2 regions of the Pelagibacterium flavum genome follow, and region 2 is predicted to be linked to the other one. Evidence: predicted binding sites of a transcription regulator. Region 2 holds the regulator's gene; the other holds the start of a gene.
What was found. The regulator LexA, encoded in region 2, represses DNA repair genes until DNA is damaged. The targets are predictions, from matches to a motif close to TGTTCNNNNTGTGTTCNG.
Positions count from the first base shown of each region.

Region 1: the regulator LexA is predicted to act here: its motif matches at 2,935-2,952, upstream of OF122_RS03175 (helicase-related protein).

Region 1 covers NZ_CP107716.1:616,457-620,835, forward strand. Annotated here, with positions in the region: gene OF122_RS03175 (helicase-related protein) at 1-2,837, opposite strand, end outside; gene OF122_RS03180 (AAA family ATPase) at 3,280-3,813, shown strand; gene OF122_RS03185 (ArsR/SmtB family transcription factor) at 3,887-4,379, shown strand, end outside.
Region 2 covers NZ_CP107716.1:2,201,866-2,206,244, reverse strand. Annotated here, with positions in the region: gene OF122_RS10995 (ComEC/Rec2 family competence protein) at 1-1,752, shown strand, start outside; gene lexA (transcriptional repressor LexA) at 1,746-2,453, opposite strand; gene OF122_RS10985 (Bug family tripartite tricarboxylate transporter substrate binding protein) at 2,586-3,680, opposite strand; gene OF122_RS10980 (response regulator transcription factor) at 3,895-4,379, shown strand, end outside.

The sequences.
Region 1 (4,379 bases), 1.6 Mb from region 2:
CGATTGTCATGATGTCCGCCCTTGCCGGGTTGGCCCGATTTTCCGCCCTTGCCCTTGAAACGCTGCTGGCCCCCGGGGCGCGGAGGACGATTGCCCTCACGCTTGCCGCGTTCGGGACGGGTGCGCTCGGGACGGCGACCGGCCGGGAACCACACTTCGTCGAACTCGGGTTCGGCGGGTGTCGCTGCATCAGATTCGGCAGGCACCGGTGCGGGTTCGGCATCGGCGGTTGCCTCGGGAGCGGGCACGGACTCGTCAGTGACGGCTTCGGTCACCGCCTCGACGGGAGCCCCTTCGAGCGCCGCTTCGGCCAGGGGTGTGGCAGGTGCGGCTTCGGCGTGAGCGACATCAGCAGAAGGCGTTTCTGGCGCCTCAGCGGGCGTTGTTTCGGCCGGCGCCTTGGGGGTGCGGCGAAGGCGGTAGCCCAAGGATTTCAGAATCGAGGCAAAGTCCTCGCCAGCACAGCCCAAAAGCGAGGTCATTTCGACGGTGACCCGGAAGCCGTTGGCCTCGGCGGCGCCTTCGGGCGGCGGCGTATCGACGGGGCGGTTGGCGTCATAGGCGACGAGCGGGCGAATGATGTCGGCGAGGCGCTCGAGGATATCGACGCGCACGATGCGCTCGCCGGCGACCTTGAAGCCCGCGACCTCGTATAGGCGGCGGTCGAAAGTGGGATCGATGGGGAAGGAGGTGCGGCCCGAGAGGATAATGTGGGGCAATTCGGAAATGCCCGGCTGGCGCACGCCGCCATGTTTGAGCCCCCAAAGGATCAGAGCCAGCTCACGCGGGGCGGGCTTGAGGGTCAGGGGCAGATAGATATGGTGGGCACCAAATTTCACGCCGAGCTTGCGCAGCTTGGCGCGGGTGTCCTGATCGAGACCTTTGACCTCTTCAGCGATTTCGGGGCGCGCAATGATGCCCAGATTTTCGGCCAGCCGGAAAGCAATGCCGCGGGCGGCGCCTTCGAGTTCGGCCGGTTCGAGCAGGGCAATGACCTGTTCAAGCTGGGTGTTGATGTGGTGGCGCAGCCAGAGCGAAAGCCGATCCTCGACCTTTTCGAGATCAGGGCTCGAAAGACTTTCATCGGCCAGGATGATGACGCGGGGGGCAAAAAGCGTTGCGCCTTCGGCCAGTTCGGCAACCAATTCACCGCGCCAGCGGATCACGCCATCGGTCGCCAGCACGAACTCCTCATTGGGAGCGCCAGCCAGGCGGTCCGCGCGCCGGGCGATTTCCGGAGCGACGACGGAGGTGGCCGCGGTGCGCAGGTTTTTGGAATCGGCTTCGCCGTCGATGCGCGAGAGCGTGAATCGGAACCCTTCGATCGTGCCGATGACATGGCCTTCGATCGCAAGTTCGCCTTTTTCGGTGATTTCTGGTGATACCATCTGCTTGTCTCTAAGATGACGCATCAGCACACTGGTCCGCCGGTCGACGAAACGCTGGATAAGCCTTTCGTGCAGGGCGTCGGACAAAGCGTCCTCGATCGCTCGGGTCGTTTTCTGCCAGTGAGTGGGGTCTTCCAGCCAGTTCCTGCGGTTAGAAATGAAGGTCCAGGTCCGAATCTGGCGGATTCGGTTGGACAGCGTATCGATGTCGCCAACCGTATTGTCGCAGAACCTGACCTGCTCGGCAATCCAATCAGCGTCTATCCGTCCAGCTAATGCAAGGCCGGAAAATACGCGGGTGACGATTTCCCCATGGGCGGCGGGAGAAATGTCGCGGAAATCGGGGATCTGGCAGCAAGCCCAGGCCATCTCGACCCGTTCACGCGAATTGGCCAGTTGTCCTTCTTCGCGGCGGAGGAGAAATTCGAGGGCCCGCTGGTCGGTGGCGACGGGGACGCGGGTGAGGGCCGGGTGCTCGGGCGTGACCTCCAGGCTGTTGTGCAGCGCCGAAAGGGACGAAAAATCAAGATCGCGATTGCGCCACTGAAGCTGTTTGACGGGCGCGAAATCATGGGCTTCGAGGGCGGCAATGGTTTCCTCGTCAAAGGAATCGGTGCCGCCGGTCACACCAAACGTTCCGTCGCGCATGTGGCGTCCGGCGCGCCCGGCGATCTGGCCGATTTCGGCAGGAGTCAGGGGGCGGAACTGCCGGCCGTCATATTTGGAATCGGAGGCAAAGGCGACATGGGTGACGTCGAGATTGAGCCCCATGCCGATGGCGTCAGTAGCGACGAGAAATTCGACATCGCCGTTCTGGAACAAATCGACCTGGGCGTTGCGGGTGCGCGGGGAGAGCGAGCCCATGACAACGGCCGCTCCGCCACGCTCGCGGCGCAACAGTTCGGCAATCGCGTAAACTTCCGAGGCGGAAAAGGCGACGATGGCCGAGCGGCGCGGCAGGCGCGAGATCTTTCGCGAACCGGCCCAGCTCAGCTGGGAAAAGCGTGGGCGGAAGGTGATGTCGGCGTGGGGCAAAAGGCGTCGGATGACCGGCTCCATGGTCTGGGCGCCCAAGAGCAGGGTTTCGGCGCGACCGCGTGCATGCAGCAGGCGGTCGGTAAAGACGTGACCGCGATCGAAATCGGTGGCGGTCTGAATTTCGTCTATGGCCACAAAATCGGCCATCATGTCGGTGGGCATGGCCTCGACCGTGGCGACCCAGTAACGGGCGGCCTTGGGCACGATGCGCTCTTCACCAGTGACCAGCGCGACCGATGATTCCCCGGCCCGTTCGACGACCCGGTTATAGACCTCGCGCGCCAAAAGGCGCAGCGGCAGGCCGATAACGCCCGAGCGATAGGCCAGCATGCGCTCGATGGCATAGTGGGTTTTGCCCGTATTGGTTGGGCCGAGCACGGCCTTTACGGCCTGGGATACAATTGCGTTCATCGGCTCTGGGAAAGGGCAAGGGTAAAGTCTTTTGCCCCGCAAGGTGGTGTATCAAAGCGGGAAAGGCAATGGCCGGACGGCGGGCAAATTTAACAATTTGAACGAAAACGGAACAAACGCGAACCGAATCGGGGAGCGGGACTGAATCCCGATTTGTTCCCTACAGCATATGGTGGTGGGGTTGGGCCATGGGCACTAAAGCGGTGCCAATCGCGATCGTGGTCGCGAAAAAGGCGTCAAAACCGTTCATTCCGGTTACCAGTCGGTTAACAGAGCTGGAATCGAGGCAAGTGCTGACGAGGCGTTAAGCCAATTTTTTTATCCGGAAGGGGAGCGTAAAGACGCGATGACCCGGTTGCCGGGGCAAAAATTCTTTCATTTTGACGAAAAAGACTTTGACCGTCCCGAAATGGGACGCGGAGGGTGTTGCGGTGGGGAGGATATGAGCGAGAAATTTGTGGTGATTTCGGGCTGTTCGGGTGGGGGCAAGTCTACCCTGCTGACCGAACTAGGCGCGCGCGGCTTTGCGACGGTCGAGGAGCCCGGACGCCGGATTGTTGCCCAAGAGATGGCCGGTGCCGGGCTTGCTTTACCGTGGATCGACATGGCTGCGTTTGCGCGAAAGGCCATGGCGCTGGCGCTGGAGGATCGGGCGCGGGTCGAGGACCAGCAGAGTTGGGTGTTTTTCGACAGGGGGCTGGTCGATGCCGCCGCGGCGCTTGATGCGGCGGGCCCGGACGGCTTGGATCGCGCTCTAATAGAAGCGAATCGCTATCATCGGACGGTTTTTCTGACCCCGCCCTGGCGCGAGATTTATGTGACCGATTCCGAACGCCAGCATGGGTTTGCGGAGGCGGTTGCCGAGTATGAGCGGTTGGAGGGGGCTTATCCGGCGCTTGGTTATGATGTTGTCGTTCTTCCCAAGACCGGTGTTTCCGCGCGGGCCGACTTCATTCTGGACGCGCTTTGCGACTGATTGCAAATAAATGTTTGCAAAATAATCTTTGCGATTGTAGCCTGATGGCAAATGACGCCATCGAGGCTTTGCAATGCGTGAAATTTCCAGAATCGTACCCGATCCAAAAGCGCTCAAGGCGCTGACCCATCCCGACCGGCTCAAGATGCTCGGCATATTGCGCATGGAGGGTCCCCAGACCGCTACGACGCTGGCTGAACGGCTGGGGCTCAATTCGGGGGCGACGAGCTATCATCTGCGGCAGCTGGCCGAGCACGGGTTCATCGAAGCCGATGAGGCGCGTGGCAACAGGCGCGACCGGTGGTGGAAGGCGCGGCACGAAGCCACGATGATCGAACCCGCCGAGGCCGAGCCCGGCGAAGCCTACGACGCCAGCATGGCGATGATGCAATCGGTGGTCAGCCACCACGCGGCGGCGATGCAGCGGGCCCATGAAGGGTTTGCCGATCTGCCCCAGGACTGGAAGAAGGCGCAGACCTTTTCCGATTACACCATCGCGATGTCTGCCGAGGCGGCGCAGGCGTTGGTGAGCGAGATCCACGCGCTTTTGATGCAGCACAAGGCCG
Region 2 (4,379 bases):
CCGCGCTACGGAACCTACACGGCGCGCATCGAAGCGGTCACTTATGACGATGGCAGCCAGCAACGCTGGATACTCTCCGATATTGCGGGCACCCCTGATTGGACGGTGCCCGAAATCCGCATGGCTCGCGTCACGGTACCGGGGTCATATACTGTCTCGCCCGGCGACACCCTCACCGCTCGCATCCGCTTCTATCCGGTTCCGCCGCCTGCCGTTCCCGGCGGCTACGACTCGCAGTTCATAAGTCATTTCGACGGCATTGGCGCCTACGGGACTGCGTTCGGCGACATCGAAATAGAACAAGGCGGAGAGGGTGGGCTCGCACGCATCGTCAAGGATGTCCGTGCCACGATCACCGCACGCATCGTCGCTCAATTGGGTGAAAGGATCGGCGGTATCGCCGCGGCGCTCGTGACCGGCGATCAGAGCCGGATCACCGAGGAGGACCGCGAACTGATGGCCTCGGCCGGCATTGCCCATGTCATCGCCATTTCCGGTCTGCACTTGACGCTGGTCGCTGGCACCATGTTTGCCTGCGTACGCTTCCTGCTCTCGCTGAGCCATGGCCTGGCCCAGCGCTTTCCCATCAAAAAGATCGCCGCTGGCGCCGGCATCGCCACAGCACTGGCTTATATGGTGATTTCGGGCATGGTCATTCCAGCGGTGCGCTCCACCATCATGCTGGCACTGATCTTTGCGGCCATAATTGCCGGCCGGCAGGCGCTGACCATGCGCAATGTCGCCATTGCCGGGCTCGCCATCATTGTGTTCGAGCCGACCAGCGTATTCCGGGCCTCTTTCCAGCTCTCTTTCGCCGCCGTCATTGCTCTGATCTCAGCTTTTGAACTGGCCCGTCGGCATCGGGAAGATCGGGAACACCCCCAGCGGGGCAGGGCGCTGGCCCTCATGCTCGACATCGCGACCACCAGTGTCATCGCCGGGCTGGCGACCCTGGTGTTCAGCGCATACCACTTTCAGCAGACCGCGCCTTTCGGTGTCCTGGGCAATCTCATGGTCATGCCGATCGTGACCTTTGTGATGATGCCCGCCGCGCTGCTCGGAACCCTGTTGCTCCCGATCGGCCTCGAAGCCCTGCCATATGCTGCGCTCGGCTGGAGTATCGAGGCAATGCTCTGGTGCGCTGGCTTCGTGCGCGATTTAAGCGGCGGCTTCGATCCCAGCCCCATCCTGTCGCCGCTCGCGCTCGGCGTGGCCCTGCTCGCCCTGGCCTGGCTGGCCTATTTCCGAACCCGCATGCGCGTCATTGGCCCGATTGCCGCCGTTCCGCTGATCGCCTTTTTCTGCCTTGAGCAGGCGCCCGACATCTTCATTGCCGATCAAAGTCAGGCACTGGCCGTCCGCAGCGGAGACCGCGTCGCCTTGATCGCCGGCCGCAACAACACCTTCGCCACAACAATCTGGTCGGAACGCTATATCACTGTGATCGAAGACGCTCATCCTGCCGCGGGATGCGATAGCCGTGGCTGCATACTGACAACCGAGGATGGCTACACAATCGCCCTGGTCAAATCCCGCGACGCCTTTGATGAAGATTGCCGCATCGCCGACATCGTCGTCACGCGTCTGACCGCGCCACCCCAATGCGCCGTGGCCGCTACACTGGTCATCAATGCGTCCGATCTTGCACGCCACGGCGCCCATATGATCGATTGGAATGGTCCCGATCTGCCACCCACGATCCGCACCGCCATCGACGGTCCCAGCCGCCGCTGGCGCATCCAGACTCAGTAGCGCCGCAGCAACCCCACGAGCCGCCCCTGAACCTTGACGCGGTCGGGGCCGAAAATGCGGGTCTCGTAAGCTGGGTTTGCCGCTTCGAGCGCCACCGCATTGCCCTTTTTGCGCAAACGCTTGAGGGTCGCTTCCTCGTCGTCCACCAGTGCCACCACGATCTCGCCATTGCCCGCCGCATCCTGCTTGCGGATCAAAACCGTATCGCCGTCGAAGATCCCGGCATCGATCATCGAATCCCCGCGCACTTCCAGCGCAAAATGCTCGCCGGAACCCAGCATTTCGGGCGGAACCGCGATGGAATGAGAATGGGTCTGGATCGCCTCGATCGGCACGCCCGCAGCAATGCGCCCCATCACCGGAATGGCAACAGATCCGCCATTGTCCTGCTTGGGTGCCATGGTCTTTGCCGGAACCTTGCCCAGCGTGCCCTCGATGACCGAAGGCTCGAACCGCGCCTTGCGTCCGCCGAGCGAAGGGTTCATTGAGTCCGGCAGCTTCACGACTTCGAGCGCCCGGGCCCGGTTCGGCAGCCTACGGATGAACCCGCGCTCCTCCAGCGCCGTGATCAGCCGGTGAATGCCCGATTTCGATTTCAGATCCAGCGCTTCCTTCATCTCGTCAAAAGAAGGCGGAATGCCGCTCTCTTTCATCCGCTCATGGATGAACATCAGAAGTTCGTGCTGTTTGCGCGTCAACATTGGCGGATCCCTCGGCGGCGTCGAATCGGAACAAATATTGAACTTTTATACATGTTCCGTAAATGTTCCGCAAGCTCCCACTGTAGAAAGCGGGAGGCAAGCCATATGCCGATTGATGAGTTGGGGCCGTTATTAGTCGCTTAATCGCACTGCATATTCGTTTGCGAGCATGTCCAATATGCGCTGGCGCGCCGTCGGATCAATCGTTGTTCCCTCGATGAACAACGCCTCGGCCGCGCGTCCCGTAACCTGTTCATAAGCCCCCAGAACGGCCCCGACATTGGCGCGATATTCGGGATCTTCAAATACATCACGCCATGCCTGCCGCCAGGTTTCGACAATCTCGGGCGGCGTGTTCTGGGGCAAGATCACCATTTTCTGCGCGGCAAATCCAGCAATATTGAACGCGCGATAAGCCTCGTAGTCCGCTCCCGAAGGGGGCGCCCCGTACAGCATTTCATAAACTTCCTCCACAATGGGAAGATCTGGAAATGTCGGGTCGCGTTGCATCTCACCATTCTCGTCAAGGACTCCCCAACTCATCAGCGGCACGGCCTCGCCGGCCTCGACCATGGGCAAGACATTGCGCAAGTAGGATGCGGTCGTTTGGTAATCGATGCTCACCTCGCCCCGTTCCATGGCGATCAGGCCATCGCCACGGCCCGTGTAGCCGAATACATAGCTGACATCGAGGCCAAGCAGCCGGAAGGCCAGCATGGGTACCAGGTCAAGCGACGTCGGCCCCTGACTGGCAAACACCAGGGTTTGATCCCGGAGCCTTTCGATTGTCGCCGGTCCGTCGACTCCTGTTTGAGGCGATACGTAGATCACGCCTCCGGTCGGGGCGACCATGGCAACTTCCCAGTCCTTGTAGTCGTACCGCACGCGCAGATCACCCAGCAGGTAAGGAAACTGCGTCGAGCCCGAAGTCCCCAGAACAGTCAGCCCATCCGGGCGGGCCTGGCTGGCGAAGGTGTTGGGGCCGCGCGTCCCGCCACCACCGGGTTCGTTGACGATTTCGATTTCCGGATTGCCGGGCAGGTGCCGCGACAGAAATGGCGCATTGAACCGCGCCCATGTGTCAGACCCTCCGCCTTGGCTGAAGGGAACGATCCATTCTATAGTTTTTCCCGCAAAACTGACCTGTCCAAGGGCTGGCGCTGCTGCCATCGCCAGCAGCCCGAGCCCGGCGCCAACGCTTCGTGCCCAACGCAGCAGTCCGTGCATGATCCTCCTCCAACGACTGGGCTGAACCGGTGACCCTCCCAGCGCGACCGGCCCGGCCAATGTCTAACCGCAGTTCCCTGCCGAGGCCACCCCTCACGGAAATTTGCTTGCCAGCCAAGCCCCTCCGGGGTCACATTGCCAGGAGCAGAATGGGGCATTCGCAATACGAGACCCCAAAGGAGACGATCACAGGACCCGGGGGAGGGACAAGCGCTTGCGCATCGTTCTGATCGAAGACAACACAATGCTGGCGCGTGCCGTCATTCAATCCCTGCAGGACGAGGGGCACGCCGTTGATTGGTTGGCAAATGGCGATGACGGTTCGCAGTTTCTGTCCACCGAGGGCGCCGATCTGGCCATTGTCGATATAAACCTGCCCAAACGCAGCGGCCTGGACGTCATTCGCATCCTCGGCACCGAGCGCAACGACATACCCGTGCTTGTCCTCACGGCCCGCGACAGTCTCCAGGACCGTATCGTGGGTCTCGATGCCGGCGCCGACGATTACATGACCAAGCCATTCGAAATGGCCGAACTCAACGCGCGCGTCCGCGCCCTTGGGCGCCGCAGGGGGCAGCGGGTCCACAATATCGAGACTCTGGGCCAGCTCAGCTACGATAGGCTCGGCCGCCAGATATCGAGCCCGGACGGCCCGATCGTCCTTCCACGCCGCGAGCTCGCGCTCTGGGAGATCCTGTT